DNA from 3 places in the Enterobacter sp. I4 genome. Region 1 is predicted to be linked to each of the others. Evidence: predicted binding sites of a transcription regulator. Region 1 holds the regulator's gene; each other region holds the start of a gene.
The links. Region 1 encodes Fur, which represses iron uptake genes when iron is present. Its sites were predicted from a motif close to ATAATAATGAGAACNACTATCAA; they were not measured.

Region 2: exbB (tol-pal system-associated acyl-CoA thioesterase) is a predicted target of Fur. The motif match lies at 2,318-2,340, and genes of this name have one in related genera.
Region 3: MOQ06_RS08520 (TonB-dependent siderophore receptor) is a predicted target of Fur. The motif match lies at 1,666-1,688, and genes of this name have one in related genera.

What each region holds. Positions count from the first base shown of each region.
Region 1 is NZ_JALBUO010000003.1:542,712-547,354, reverse strand. It holds partial or broken gene MOQ06_RS21845 (hypothetical protein) at 238-306, opposite strand; gene chiP (chitoporin) at 432-1,829, shown strand; gene chiQ (ChiQ/YbfN family lipoprotein) at 1,877-2,206, shown strand; gene fur (ferric iron uptake transcriptional regulator) at 2,302-2,748, opposite strand; gene fldA (flavodoxin FldA) at 3,040-3,570, opposite strand; gene ybfE (LexA regulated protein) at 3,726-4,013, opposite strand; gene ybfF (esterase) at 4,142-4,643, opposite strand, start outside.
Region 2 is NZ_JALBUO010000001.1:511,200-515,842, reverse strand. It holds gene MOQ06_RS02440 (RNA helicase) at 1-115, opposite strand, end outside; gene MOQ06_RS02435 (hypothetical protein) at 218-622, shown strand; gene MOQ06_RS02430 (cytoplasmic protein) at 624-1,058, shown strand; gene exbD (TonB system transport protein ExbD) at 1,095-1,520, opposite strand; gene exbB (tol-pal system-associated acyl-CoA thioesterase) at 1,525-2,256, opposite strand; gene metC (cystathionine beta-lyase) at 2,508-3,695, shown strand; gene yghB (DedA family general envelope maintenance protein YghB) at 3,838-4,497, shown strand; gene MOQ06_RS02405 (AraC family transcriptional regulator) at 4,541-4,643, opposite strand, start outside.
Region 3 is NZ_JALBUO010000001.1:1,787,734-1,792,376, forward strand. It holds gene ldcA (muramoyltetrapeptide carboxypeptidase) at 1-60, opposite strand, end outside; gene emtA (membrane-bound lytic murein transglycosylase EmtA) at 168-779, shown strand; gene MOQ06_RS08515 (flagellar brake protein) at 817-1,548, opposite strand; gene MOQ06_RS08520 (TonB-dependent siderophore receptor) at 1,708-3,810, shown strand; gene MOQ06_RS08525 (alpha,alpha-trehalase) at 3,891-4,643, opposite strand, start outside.

The DNA of each region.
Region 1 (4,643 bases):
TCAATGAGAAACAAACGCCGCGTAATGCGGCGTTTTTTTATTTAACGATCATGTCGTTAAGCAAAGGGGGAAAAAGTATAAATAAAAAATGCAGGTCAACGTGGTGCTACTTATTTTTTTGAAAAAAGTTTCTCTGTTTATGAAAAACTGAATCCGCTTAAAATAAATTCTTCATTACCTTGTTACTTACTGAAAACGCGTCTGTTCCCCGCCAGCGCTCACTCCGCGGTAATTGTTACAAGCCGCTACGAAATATGTGCACTTCGTCATAATACTGACTTTTGCCTCATTAAAAGCATTGATAATTCGCGTCGCGAAAAATAACCTAAAGACGGTAGTTAATTCGAGGGTATTTCTGACTACCCCTGACCGTTTGGTCTTTTTATTTTTCGCCGTTTAAGGCGTTTTAATTCGTCAAAGAGGAATAATCTATGCGTACGTTCAGTGGCAAACGTAGTGCGCTGGCGCTGGCTATCGCCGGTGTGACAGCAATGTCGGGTCTGGTGGTTGCGCCAGAAGCAAAAGCAGCCGGTTTCATCGAAGATTCTACCCTCACGGGCGGTATTTATTACTGGCAGCGTGAGCGTGACCGTAAAGACGTCACTGAAGATAAATACAAAACCAACCTTTCTCACTCCACCTGGAACGCCAATCTGGATTTCCAGTCGGGATATGCCGCCGATATGTTCGGTCTGGATATTGCGGCATTTACGGCAATTGAAATGGCGGAAAATGGTGACAGCGGCCACCCGAATGAAATTGCTTTCTCCTCCAGCAACAAAGCTTATAAAGAAGACTGGTCCGGGGATAAAAGCGGCATCAGCCTGTATAAAGCGGCTGCGAAATTCAAATATGGCCCGGTCTGGGCGCGTGGTGGTTATATTCAGCCAACCGGCCAGACGCTGTTAGCCCCGCACTGGAGCTTTATGCCGGGTACCTATCAGGGGGCGGAAGCTGGCGCTAATTTTGACTACGGCGATGCGGGTGCGCTGAGCTTCTCCTATATGTGGACCAACGAGTACAAAGCGCCGTGGCACATTGAGATGGACAAGTTCTATCAAAACGATAAAAAAACAAAGGTCGACTATCTCCACTCGCTCGGCGCGAAGTATGACTTCAAAAACGATCTGGTGCTGGAAGCCGCCTTTGGTCAGGCTGAAGGCTATATCGATCAGTATTTTGCGAAAGCCAGCTACAAATTTGATATCGCAGGCAGCCCGCTGAGCACCAGCTACCAGTTCTACGGTACGCGCGATAAGGTCAGCGATGGCGGCGTAAATGATATCTATGACGGTACGGCCTGGCTGCAGGCGCTGACCTTCGGCTACAAGGTAGGCCAGGTCGATTTGCGTCTGGAAGGGACGTGGGTGAAGGCAGAAGGGCAGCAGGGCTACTTCCTGCAGCGTATGACGCCAACCTACGCCTCCTCCAACGGTCGCCTGGACATCTGGTGGGATAACCGCTCTGACTTCAACGCCGACGGTGAAAAAGCGGTCTTCTTCGGCGCGATGTATGACCTGAAGAACTGGAACCTGCCGGGCTGGGCTGTAGGGGCATCCTACGCGTACGCCTGGGACGCGAAGCCGGGGGATATGGCGACGCCGGACGCTTACTACGATCCGAACTACCGTCTGAAGGAGTCTTCATACAGTCTGGATGCGATTTACACCCTTCAGGAAGGCCGGGCGAAAGGCACGATGTTTAAGCTGCACTTCACCCAGTATGACAACCACTCCGATATCCCGAGCTACGCGGGCGGTTACGGCAACATCTTCCAGGATGAACGTGACGTGAAGTTCATGGTCATCGCGCCATTCACCATCTTCTGATGAAGAGTCCGGCGGGTTAGCTCCCGCCGAACCGGAGACTAAATATGATGAAAAAAATCGTAATCGTCGCGCTGCTGGCATCGGGGCTGGTGGCGTGCGCGCAGGAACCGGCGCCAAAGGAAGATTCTCGCCTGAAGGAGGCGTATAGCGCCTGCATCAATACCGCGCAAGGCTCGCCTGAGAAGATTGAAGCCTGCCAGAGCGTGCTGGACGTGCTGAAAAAAGACAAGGCGCACGAGCAGTTCGCCAAGCAGGAAACCGTTCGCGTGATGGACTATCAGGCCTGCATTCAGGCGCGTAAAACGGGTAACGATCAGGAAGTGGCGAAGCGTTGCGACAAGATTTGGGAAGACATTCGAAGCAATAACGGTAAGTAACCTGCTGTTATCCTCCCCGGTGGCGCTGCGCCACCGGGCTTTTTTTGGGCAAAAAAAAGCCAACCTTTCGGCTGGCTCAGAGTATGAACGCTAACTTATTTTGCGTCGTGCGCGTGTTCATTTTCGCGGCAATCACCTTCAGCGCAGTGACCGTACAGGTACAGGCTATGGTTAGTCAGGCGGATGCCATGACGGGCGGCGATTTCACGCTGGCGTGATTCAATGGAATCATCGCTAAATTCAATGACCTTGCCGCAATCGAGGCAGATCAGGTGATCGTGGTGGTGCTGCTGAGTCAGCTCGAACACGGATTTACCGCCTTCGAAATTATGACGAGTAACAATGCCCGCGTCATCGAACTGGTTCAGCACACGATAGACGGTTGCCAGCCCAATCTCTTCACCCATATCGATAAGACGCTTGTAAAGGTCTTCCGCACTGACATGGTGATTGTCTGGCCCCTGAAGCACTTCAAGGATTTTTAACCGAGGAAGCGTTACTTTCAGGCCAGCTTTCTTTAATGCGGTATTGTTGTCAGTCATGCGGAATCTGTCCTGTTGCTAAACGATTCACTTCTAAAGAAGAAGTGACAGAAAATGCACTTGGGATAATGCGTCTCATTATAGAACTGCCATGGCTAAATGAAAACTGCAAGTCTCAAGCAAAGTATGCTTATAAAAACGTGGTATCACCAACAAACTTGTTCGATGGCACCCACTTTTTACCAGGGGGATATTGTACAGGTCTGAACGAAAAAGTTAAAAGTTTGTAGCAATTAATTTAATCGGTATAACCTGGAAAACGGGCGCAACCGGAGCTGCGCCGCAGGGAAATCAGGCGTTAAGAATGTCGTCCAGGTTCAGCTCTTCGCGGATCTGCTTAACCCATTTTTCAACACGCTCAGCGGTAAGCTCTGGCTGACGGTCTTCGTCAATCGCCAGGCCAACGAAGTGATCGTCATCTGCCAGGCCTTTAGAGGCTTCGAAGTGATAACCCGCCGTTGGCCAGTGGCCGACAATTGCCGCACCGCGTGGCTCAATGATGTCGCGAATGGTGCCCAGCGCATCACAGAAGTATTCAGCATAGTCTTCCTGATCGCCACAGCCGAACAGGGCAACCAGCTTGCCGTTGAAGTCGACTTCTTCCAGCGTCGGGAAGAAATCATCCCAGTCACACTGCGCTTCACCGTAGTACCAGGTCGGGATGCCCAGCAGCAGGATGTCATAGCCCTCGAGATCTTCTTTGCTGCTCTTGGCGATGTCATGCACATCAGCAACGTCTTTACCGAGCTGTTTTTGAATGTTTTTTGCGATATTTTCAGTATTGCCGGTATCACTGCCAAAGAAAATGCCGATGATTGCCATGAGTAAAATAACCTCTTGAAACTTAATGGTATGGTGGCGCAAATTGTCCACGGATAAGGGCAATAATAGCAGAACTGGCAACCCTGCGGAAACAGCTATCACGCAGGACTGCACTCTGTGCTACATGAAAAGGGTAATATTGGGGATTTTCTGAGTTACGCCTTGCCGCGTAAGGCCTCAAGTTGGGCGATCAGCATCTCTTCGATCAGTTCGCTGCGGCTGATGTTGCGCGCGTCAGCCAGCTCGTTAAGCGCATCGACGGCATCGGCATTCAGCTTCAGTTCGACACGCTTAAGCCCACGATTTTTATCGCGTTTAAGCTGGTTGCGTTTATTAATACGCAGCTGTTCATCACGCGAAAGCGGATTCGTTTTCGGTCGTCCCGGTCGACGCTCATTCGCGAACAGATCTAGTGTCGTACGGTCCGTTTGTTCTTTGGCCATGATTCTGAGACTTCGGGGGAAACACGCCGCCCTGCTAATGCCCGGGCGATAAGCGCGCCATCATACATCACCCAAATCCACACGCCAACGACTGGAAGCCCGTCGTCTTCCGGTCGCTGGCTTTTTAATCAATTCGCAGTATCAGTGAGATAGCGACGAATGGCGCGCAGTACGGCATCCGGTTTTTCCGCGTGCACCCAGTGCCCGGCGCCGGCAATCACGTGGGCGCGAGCCTGCGGGAACTGCGCCAGCAGCGTGTCGCGGTACGCGTCAGTGACGTAGGGGGAGTTACCGCCACGGATAAAGAGGGTAGGGTGCGGCCAGGCGGGTACATTCTCCCAGCCCACGATGTGCGAATATTGATCCCACAGCACCGGCACGTTAAAGCGCCATTGTCCGTCCACAAACGATTTCAACAGGAACTGCACCACGCCCTCTTCATCAAGATGGTCGCGCATAACGGTAGCCGCCTGCTGGCGGGTGGAAGCGCCTGACGCCGTCACGGCGCCGATCGCAGCAAAAATTTCATCGTGGCGACGAACGTCGTAATTGACGGGCGCAACGTCAATGACCACCAGCCCGGAGATGCGCTCGGGCGCGAGCGCGGTGAGCGCCATCACCGCCTTGCCG
Region 2 (4,643 bases), on a different contig from region 1:
GCGGTGCTTCACCGGCATCTTTCGACACTTTCGGCTTATTAAACTCTCGCATCAATAAAAGCACGCCAGCGGTCAGTAACAGTAACGTTATAACCGTAAAGAAAATGCTGTTCATGGGTAGGCTCCATTTTTTTTGATTTTAAAATTGCCTCATGTTATTGTCAACGAATCTCACCCTTTTTCCATTCCCACCTTTTTGAAATTAAAGGAAATTAAAATGCTGCCCGACAATCTTGTCCCGGCAAAGTACCACATTACGCCTGTGGAACAGCCTACGACGGAAGCAGATAAAGAGGCGAATTTCACTCAAGGAAAAAGAAAACTCTCCGACTATGAAGCCGACATATTAATTGGCGTTTCGCGTACCGGTAAATCCCGTAATATGGTGCTGGAAGAGCACGACCGCCATTTAAAAGACCGCTTATTTCGGGCCATCAAGATCGAAGCGTTTGTTCATCTGCTAAATGATTTGCAGGCCGAAGGGGAAATAGATGCCCAGGCTCTAAGTCAAATAATGGCCGAAAAAACCCAGCAAATAAACGAAGCCGGAAATGAAATTTGGCTTAATTTAATCACCCGAGAAAAAAACGGTCCCATTTTTTATAACCTGGGGGAAGAATAGCGTGAATAATGAGAGCGATAATAACGTTTATTTGACTTTAGATGATAAAAAAAGCGATGAATTTATCTTAAAGCAGAATCTCGACGCGCTAAAAAAGATAAAAAACGACGAGATGACGCGAATCACCCAGGATCTGATTTCGATCCCGGCCGCGCTGGTGCGCCTGAAATGGCACAATCGTCGGGAGATCTATCCCTTGCAGATCAAAGAGGAGATTTATGGCGCGGTGATGAACGCCCTTATCGAGCAGCGTCCTGAGCTTAAGGAGAAGCTCCTCGGCCGGCTGGAGGCGAACTATCAATACCTGCTGGCCCGCGAGACCGCTACCCTGCGCCTGACCCGCAGGCTTTCAGAAGGCCGTTACCGCACATCAAACGTCACCTGCGTGGCGCTCAATGAAGAGGCACCGGCGGTATCCCCGGACGCTCACGCTTAACCGCAAAAAAAAGCTGGCTTTCGCCAGCTCTTCGTTTTATTTCGCGGCCGCTTTCTCTTCGCCGACCAGACCAATCTTCAGGTACCCCGCCTGATGCAGCGTGTCCATAACCTTCATCATGGTTTCATAGTCGACGGTTTTATCCGCGCGGAAGAAGACGGTGGTGTCTTTCTTGCCGCCGGTCAGCTGGTCCAGCGCCGGAATAACGGAGGCATCCGTCACCGGATCGTTGCCGAGGAACATGGATTTATCCGCCTTCACCGACAGGTAGATAGGCTTTTCCGGACGCGGCTGCGGCTGGCTGGAGGACGCGGGCAGATTCACCTTCACGTCCACCGTCGCCAGCGGCGCGGCAACCATAAAGATAATCAGCAGAACCAGCATAACGTCGATGAACGGCGTCACGTTGATTTCATGCATTTCGCCGTTATCGTCCAGATTTTCATTAAGACGCATTGCCATACAATCAACCTACGCGCAGTTTGGACGCCGCATGCACCGGCTTAACGGCGCTGGCGTTCAGGTCCAGATCGCGGCTTTGCAGCAGCAGAACCTGCGCGGCAACGTCGCCCAGGGTGGCTTTGTAACTGCCAATCATGCGGGCAAAGATGTTATAGATAACGACCGCCGGGATAGCGGCGACCAGGCCGATAGCCGTTGCCAGCAGCGCTTCTGCGATACCCGGCGCAACCACCGCCAGGTTAGTGGTCTGCGTCTGGGCGATGCCGATAAAGCTGTTCATGATGCCCCAGACGGTACCGAACAGGCCGACGAACGGGGAGATAGCGCCGATAGTCGCCAGATAGCCGTTACCGCGGCCCATATGACGGCCAACGGCAGCAACGCGACGTTCCAGACGGAAGCCGGTACGCTCTTTAATGCCTTCGTTATCTTCACTGCCTGCGGAGAGTTCCAACTCGTTCTGAGCTTCGTTCACTAACAGGGTGGTCAGGCTTTTCGCATGGAAGGACGAGGTTATATCAGAAGCCTGATCCAGAGAGCGGGCTTCTGCCAGCTGCTTCTGCTCACGCTTGAGGCGGCGCTTTTGTGAAAGAAGTTCGGCGCTCTTGCTGAAGAAGATAGCCCAGGTGATCACGGACGCCAGAATCAGGCCGATCATCACAATCTTAACTACGATGTCAGCATGTTGATACATGCCCCAAACGGAGAGATCCGTCTGCATCAAATTATTACCCACTCTGTATCTCCAGGACGCAAATCACAAAATCTGAACGTAATAATATCAAAACGTCGTCGAATTGATAGTAGTTCTCATTAGTATTTACATAGTGCCGTAATTTTCGCTCACTTTCCTTGCGCTTACGCAGTAAAAATTTTTTATGCGTATTTTTAATAATATTTTCTGCTTATTCGATAAGCATGCGGATGCACATTTTTGCAATCGTGGTAGTCTGGACGTCCAGACGTATAAAAATAGGGTTGGCGAACATGACTAAGAAGCAGCTTGAGACCACGCTGGTGCAGGCAGGACGCAGCAAAAAATACACCCAGGGCTCGGTCAACAGCGTGATACAGCGCGCCTCGTCGCTGGTGTTTGATACCGTTGAGGATAAAAAAATCGCCACGCGCAATCGCGCGAAGGGCGGGCTGTTTTACGGTCGTCGCGGCACGCTAACCCACTTCTCGCTGCAGGAGGCCATGTGCGAACTGGAGGGCGGCGCGGGCTGCGCGCTGTTCCCGTGCGGCGCGGCGGCGGTTGCCAATACCATCCTGGCGTTTGTGGAACAGGGCGACCATGTCCTGATGACCAATACCGCCTACGAGCCAAGCCAGGACTTCTGCACCAAAATCCTCAGCAAGCTCGGCGTCACCACCAGCTGGTTCGATCCGCTGATTGGGGCCGGCATTGCCGACCATATTCAGCCCAACACGCGCGTGGTGTTTCTGGAATCTCCCGGCTCCATCACCATGGAAGTCCATGACGTCCCGGCCATCGTGAAGGCGGTGCGCAGTAAAGCACCGGAAGCGATCGTGATGATCGACAACACCTGGGCGGCGGGCGTGCTGTTTAAAGCGCTGGAGTTTGACGTTGATATCTCCATTCAGGCGGCCACCAAATACCTGATTGGTCACTCCGACGCCATGATTGGCACGGCGGTTTCCAACGCCCGCTGCTGGGACCAGCTGCGTGAAAATGCCTACCTGATGGGGCAGATGGTGGACGCCGATACCGCCTACATGACCAGCCGCGGTATCCGCACGCTCGGCGTGCGCCTGCGCCAGCATCATGAGAGCAGCCTGCAAATCGCGCAGTGGCTGGCCCTGCACCCGCAGGTGGAGCGCGTTAACCATCCGGCGCTGGCAGGCAGCAAAGGACACGAATACTGGCAACGTGACTTTACGGGCAGCAGCGGGCTGTTCTCTTTCGTTCTTAAAAAGCGGCTCAATGACGCCGAGCTGGCACGCTATCTGGATAACTTTACCCTCTTCAGCATGGCCTATTCATGGGGTGGATTCGAATCCCTGATCCTGCCTAACCAGCCGGAACAGATTGCGGCACTGCGCCCGGGCGGCGAAGTGGACTTCGAAGGAACCCTGATCCGCCTGCATATCGGGCTGGAAAATGTGGACGATTTAATTGCGGATTTATCGGCAGGATTTGAGCGCATCGTGTAAAGTGCTGGCTGAAATGTACGCCCCGGACGCCATTCTGAACACCGCAAGCGGAAAAGTCTGTATGAGATGCGCCTGCGATCAACCCCGACAGGCCAATTTGGGAGTACAATAGCGTTATATCTGCTGTTCCACAGGAAAGTCCATGGCTGTTATTCAAAATATCATCACGGCGCTCTGGCAACACGATTTTGCCGCGCTGGCGGACCCGCACGTCGTCGGGATTGTCTATTTCGTGATGTTCGCGACGCTGTTTCTGGAGAATGGACTACTGCCAGCCTCATTTTTACCCGGCGACAGCCTGCTTCTGCTCGCTGGGGCGTTGATCGGCAAGGGGGTGATGGACTTCGCCCCGACAATGGTGATCCTCACCTCGGCGGCCAGCCTCGGCTGCTGGCTGAGCTACCTTCAGGGGCGCTGGCTTGGAAACACCCGCGTGGTGAAAGGCTGGCTGGCACAGCTGCCGCATAAATATCACCAGCGCGCCACCTGCATGTTTGACCGCCACGGCCTGCTGGCGCTGCTCGCCGGGCGTTTTCTGGCGTTTGTTCGCACCCTGTTGCCTACGATGGCGGGCATATCGGGCCTGTCCAACCGCCGCTTCCAGTTCTTCAACTGGCTGAGCGCCCTGCTCTGGGTGGGCGTGGTAACCACGCTCGGCTACGCGCTGAACATGATCCCGTTTGTTAAGCGCCATGAAGACCAGGTGATGACGTTCCTGATGGTGCTGCCGATCTTCCTGCTGGTTGCGGGCCTGGTCGGCACAATCGCGGTGGTGATTAAGAAGAAGTATTGCAGCGCCTGATTCCCCATCCTGATTCTCTCCCCGTGGGGAGAGAATCAAAAGCCTAAGCGCCCTGCATCGTTCTGATGCGCGACGCATCCTCCCCCGGCGTAACGCCGAAGTAGCGCTTAAATTCCCGACTGAACTGCGAGGCGCTTTCATACCCA
Region 3 (4,643 bases), on a different contig from region 1:
CAGCGCCGCCTCCTGGTTGATGCAATAGCCCGACGGGGCGATGAGATGAAACTGAGACATGGCAATTCCTTGCTGAATGAGAATCTAATTGTCTATATCATGCCGCTTATCCGTCGCCTGCGACAAGAGGCGACGTACCGCGATGACCGGCTATAAGGATAGATGACGTGAAATTGAGATGGTTTGCTTTTTTGATTGTGCTGCTCGCTGGCTGTAGTTCAAAACATGATTATCAGAATCCCCCCTGGAACCCTGAAGTCCCGGTGAAGCGGGCCATGCAGTGGATGCCGATCAGCGAACAAGCCGGAAAGGCCTGGGGCGTCAGCCCGCGTCTGGTCACGGCGATCATTGCGGTGGAATCCGGCGGTAACCCGACGCTGGTGAGTAAATCGAACGCGGTGGGGCTGATGCAGCTAAAAGCCTCGACGGCAGGGAGAGAGGTTTATCGCTACATGGGCTGGAAGGGGCAGCCGTCCACCAGCGAGCTGAAAAACCCGGAGCGTAATATCTCTATGGGGACGGCTTACCTGAGCATTCTGGAACATGGCATTCTGAAGGGCATTGAAGATCCGGAGGTCATGCAGTATGCGCTGGTGGTGTCGTACGTTAACGGTGCCGGAGCGCTGCTCAGGACCTTCTCGTCCGATCGCAAAGAGGCGATTGAAGAGATTAACGATATGGATAAAGACGAATTTTTCGACCACGTTGTGAAGAATCATCCGTCGGCACAGGCTCCGCGCTATATCTGGAAAGTACAGAAAGCGATGGATGCCATGTAACGCCGCTGTCGGGCGGCAGCACGCTGCCCGACGTCCTTCAGCGCACTTTATTCGCGCGCTCCCGCGCTTCACGCTCCAGTGAAAAGATGATGCGCTGGAGCTCGCGCTCGGCACCGGGCCCGACGTTCAGGAAGCGAAAGCTGAGGCGCGGCGTGGTAACGGTTTCGTTTTTGCCGTCCACCACCCTGCGCTCGCCGATGGCAATCAGCTGGGCGTCAAACCAGAAGCGTCCCCATCCGCCCATGTCCAGCTCAATCTGACTAAAACGCATGCCTTCCACCAGGCCTTCCGGCTTCGGCGTATCCATCAACGCTCCCATACCGCCCAGCGACAGATCGAAAAGGCGAAAGCGGATCTCTTTTTTGTCCGGCATTTTTGCCTTACAGAAATAGGCGGGGTGAAGCGGGGCGCTGATGCGAAAATACTCCCGGCGCTGCACGAACCAGAGGTTAGCGGGCAGCGGGGCCATAAAGGCAGGCAGGCCCTGATACGCCGTCGCGGTCAGGCGAGGCAGCACAAACTCGACTTTTGCACCGTGCGTTTCGGCCATTACCGAGAGATTCTCTGCCTCCAGCGCGACGCGGTTTTCATAATCCCGGCTGCCGAGATCGACGATCAGGTGCTCCGCCGTCACGTCCAGGATCTTGCTGATAAACTGACTGGCTGACGCGCTGATGCGCAGCGGCACCTCACCTTTTTTCAGGTCGCGTAACACCCCTAATACCGCCAGCGGATTTTGTTTCAGGAACTGCGCACTGTAGTTACTCACGCCAGAAGGCTCCTCGATAAATGACAGACTATCTCAGGGTTATCGGCACGCCATGGCGAAACTTAATACAAACGCCTGTTTTTCACCGCCCATATTGCTTTGTTAATGGGAATGATAATAATTGCCATTCCCAATATCATCTAATAACAAGACGACACCATGAGTACTTCACGTTTTGCGGTATGTGCGCTGGCGGGCGCCGTCACGCTGGCAGGGCAGACGCAGGCTTTCGCAGAGGAATCCACCATCCTGGTGACCGGAACAGAGCAGGGCAGCGCGCTTCCCGCCTGGACCAACAGCGCCACGAAGTCAGCCGTAGCGGAAAGCAAAACCCCGCAGGCGATCAACACCATTGCGGCGCAAGAGATTGAGCAGCGGCAGGCCCGCTCGGTAAACGAGATCCTGCGCTATGCGCCCGGCGTCTCGACGGAGGTGCGCGGCAGCACCTCCTACATGAGCGAATACAAGATCCGCGGGTTTAACGTTGAACAGGAGTTCTACAACGGCCTGCAGCTTCCCTACAACGTCACCGGGAACACCAAGGCGCGAATCGATCCGCTGCTGATTGAGAGCGTTGATATTCTGAAAGGGCCATCATCCGTGCTCTACGGCGGCGGTTCGCCGGGCGGGCTGGTCAATATCCAGAGCAAAAAGCCGCAGAAGGAGGCGAAAACGGAGCTGGGCCTGAACACCGGAAACCGCAGCCTGAAAGAGGGCTATCTGGACGCCACCGGGCAGATAGCCAGCAGCGACTGGCGCTATCGCCTGCTGGGCAAAGCGACGGAGAGTGACGAACAGGCGCGCACCGCGCGCTATGAAAACTATCTGGTGGCCCCTTCCGTCACCTGGGAGCCGGACGCCAGCACGCGCCTGACCGTTGACGCGCTGGCGCAAAACACGCCGAGCCTGACGCCGTCAGACCCGCTGCCGCTGAGCTACCTGCGGTCAACCTACGCCGATCGCCGTGACTATGCCGGCGACGAGTGGAGCGGCTTTAAGCAGCGCCAGTGGATGCTGGGCTACAGCTTTGAACATGCGTTTGACGGCGGCTGGGGCTTTAGCCAGAAGGCGCGCTACTTTGACGTGGACACCCATCAGCGCAGCGCCTACTCCACCGGCACGGGCAGCGAGGTATACCGGCTCAACCGCTTCGCCTATACCACGGATGAAGATTTGCAGAGCGTCAACGTAGACAGCCAGGTCACCCGAACCGTCGCGCTGGGAGACTGGAAACACCATCTGCTGGCGGGCTTTGACTATCAGAAGCTGAACGGTCACTTCCGCTACCGCTACGCCTCGGCCACGCCGGGCATTGATATGCGCCATCCGGACTATTCGCAGATCGACAGCGGCGCGCTGGGGCTGTTTACCGCGCAGAAAAACCGTCTGAGCTATCAGCAGAACGGATATTACGTGCAGGATCAGGTGGAGTTCGGCGGGCTGAACGTGCTGGCCAGCCTGCGCTATGACGACTACCGTTCGGTCACCACCAGCTATCTGCAAAACGGTGACAAAGCGTGGGTATCGCAGGATCGCCTCACCAAACGACTGGGCGCGCTTTATGCCTTTGCCAACGGCCTGTCGCCGTTCATCAGCTATTCGGAAGGATTCGCTCCGGTATCGCCGCAGGGCACGCTGACCGCGAAGGCGGTTAAGCCCACCACCAGCAGACAGGTTGAGGGCGGGGTGAAATACCTGCTGGCGGAATACGCAACCACCTTTACCGCCTCGGTGTTTAAAATTCGTCAGAAAAACGTGGTCACCAGCGATCCGGGCTTCCTCAACTATCGCCAGACCGGGGAAGTGGAATCTGAAGGCGCGGAGCTGTCCGCCATCAGCCGTCCGACGGATAACCTGACGCTGATTGCCAACTACGCCTACACCCATGCCATCAACACCGAAGATGACAAATACCGGGGCAAACGACCGACGCAGGTGCCTGAGAACGCCTTTAATCTCTGGAGCGATTACGCCTTTGAGGGCACGTCGCTGAGGGGAGTAACGCTGGGAGTCGGCGCTCGCTACACCGGGCCGATGGAGATCTCGCCCGCTAACGACGCGGGCAGGCTGGGGGGCACCACGCAGTACGACCTGGCGGCATCGTACCGCATGGGCGAAATGACTCCCTCGCTGGAGGGGCTGACGCTGAAGGCCAGCGCGCAGAACGTGACCAACAAAGAGACGCTCACCTGCTATGACGCCGCCAACTGCTGGATAGGCCGTGACCGGACGTTCCAGGTCGGGGCAAGCTATAGCTTCTGAAAAAAGCCCGGTAACGCTACCGGGCCACTAGCCGGAACGGATCCTGACCCTCGCCCCGCCGGGGAGAGGGTCAGGGGGCGCTACTGCGCCGCCTGCTTCTCGGACGCCACATCGTCGTTTGCCGCAGGCTGATTCTCCGGCACGCTGTCGCACGGCTTCTCTTGCGGGCATACCATGTCCAGCATCCTGAGCGTCACGCCGTTGCTCCAGCCGAAACCGTCCTGCAGCGGATACTCACCGCCGCCACCGCCGGTTCCGGTCGAGGAGACGTCGTACTTCTCAACCAGCTTCTTCTCGCGATCGTAGGTATGCTGAACGTTTTTCAGGAAACGCCAGGTCACGTCCATCGCCACTTTCTGCTGGCCATAGTTTTGTAACCCTTCCACGGCCACCCACTGTAGCGGCGCCCAGCCGTTCGGCGCATCCCACTGCTGTCCGCTGTTGACGGTCGTGGTAGAAATACCGCCCGGCTTCAGCAGGCGCGCTGATGAGGCGGCCGCCACCTTATCCGCGCGATCCTGTGATGCCGCCTTCACGTACAGCGGGAAGAGGGCCGCAGCCGTTAGCTGGTTGCGCACCTTCTTGCTTTTCAGATCGTAATCCGCGTACCAGCCCTCTTTATCGTTCCACAGGTGGCTCTCCATGGCCTTCTGGCGCGCCGAGGCCAGCGCGTCATATTTGCCTGCGCTGGCGGCATCGCCGTCTTCCCGGCTGGCGCGGGCCAGCAGTTTTTCCATCTTAAACATCAGGGCATTCAGATCCACCGGCACGATGCTGGTGGTGCGAATGGTGCCCAGCTTTTGCGGATCGTCCATCCAGCGGGAGCTGAAATC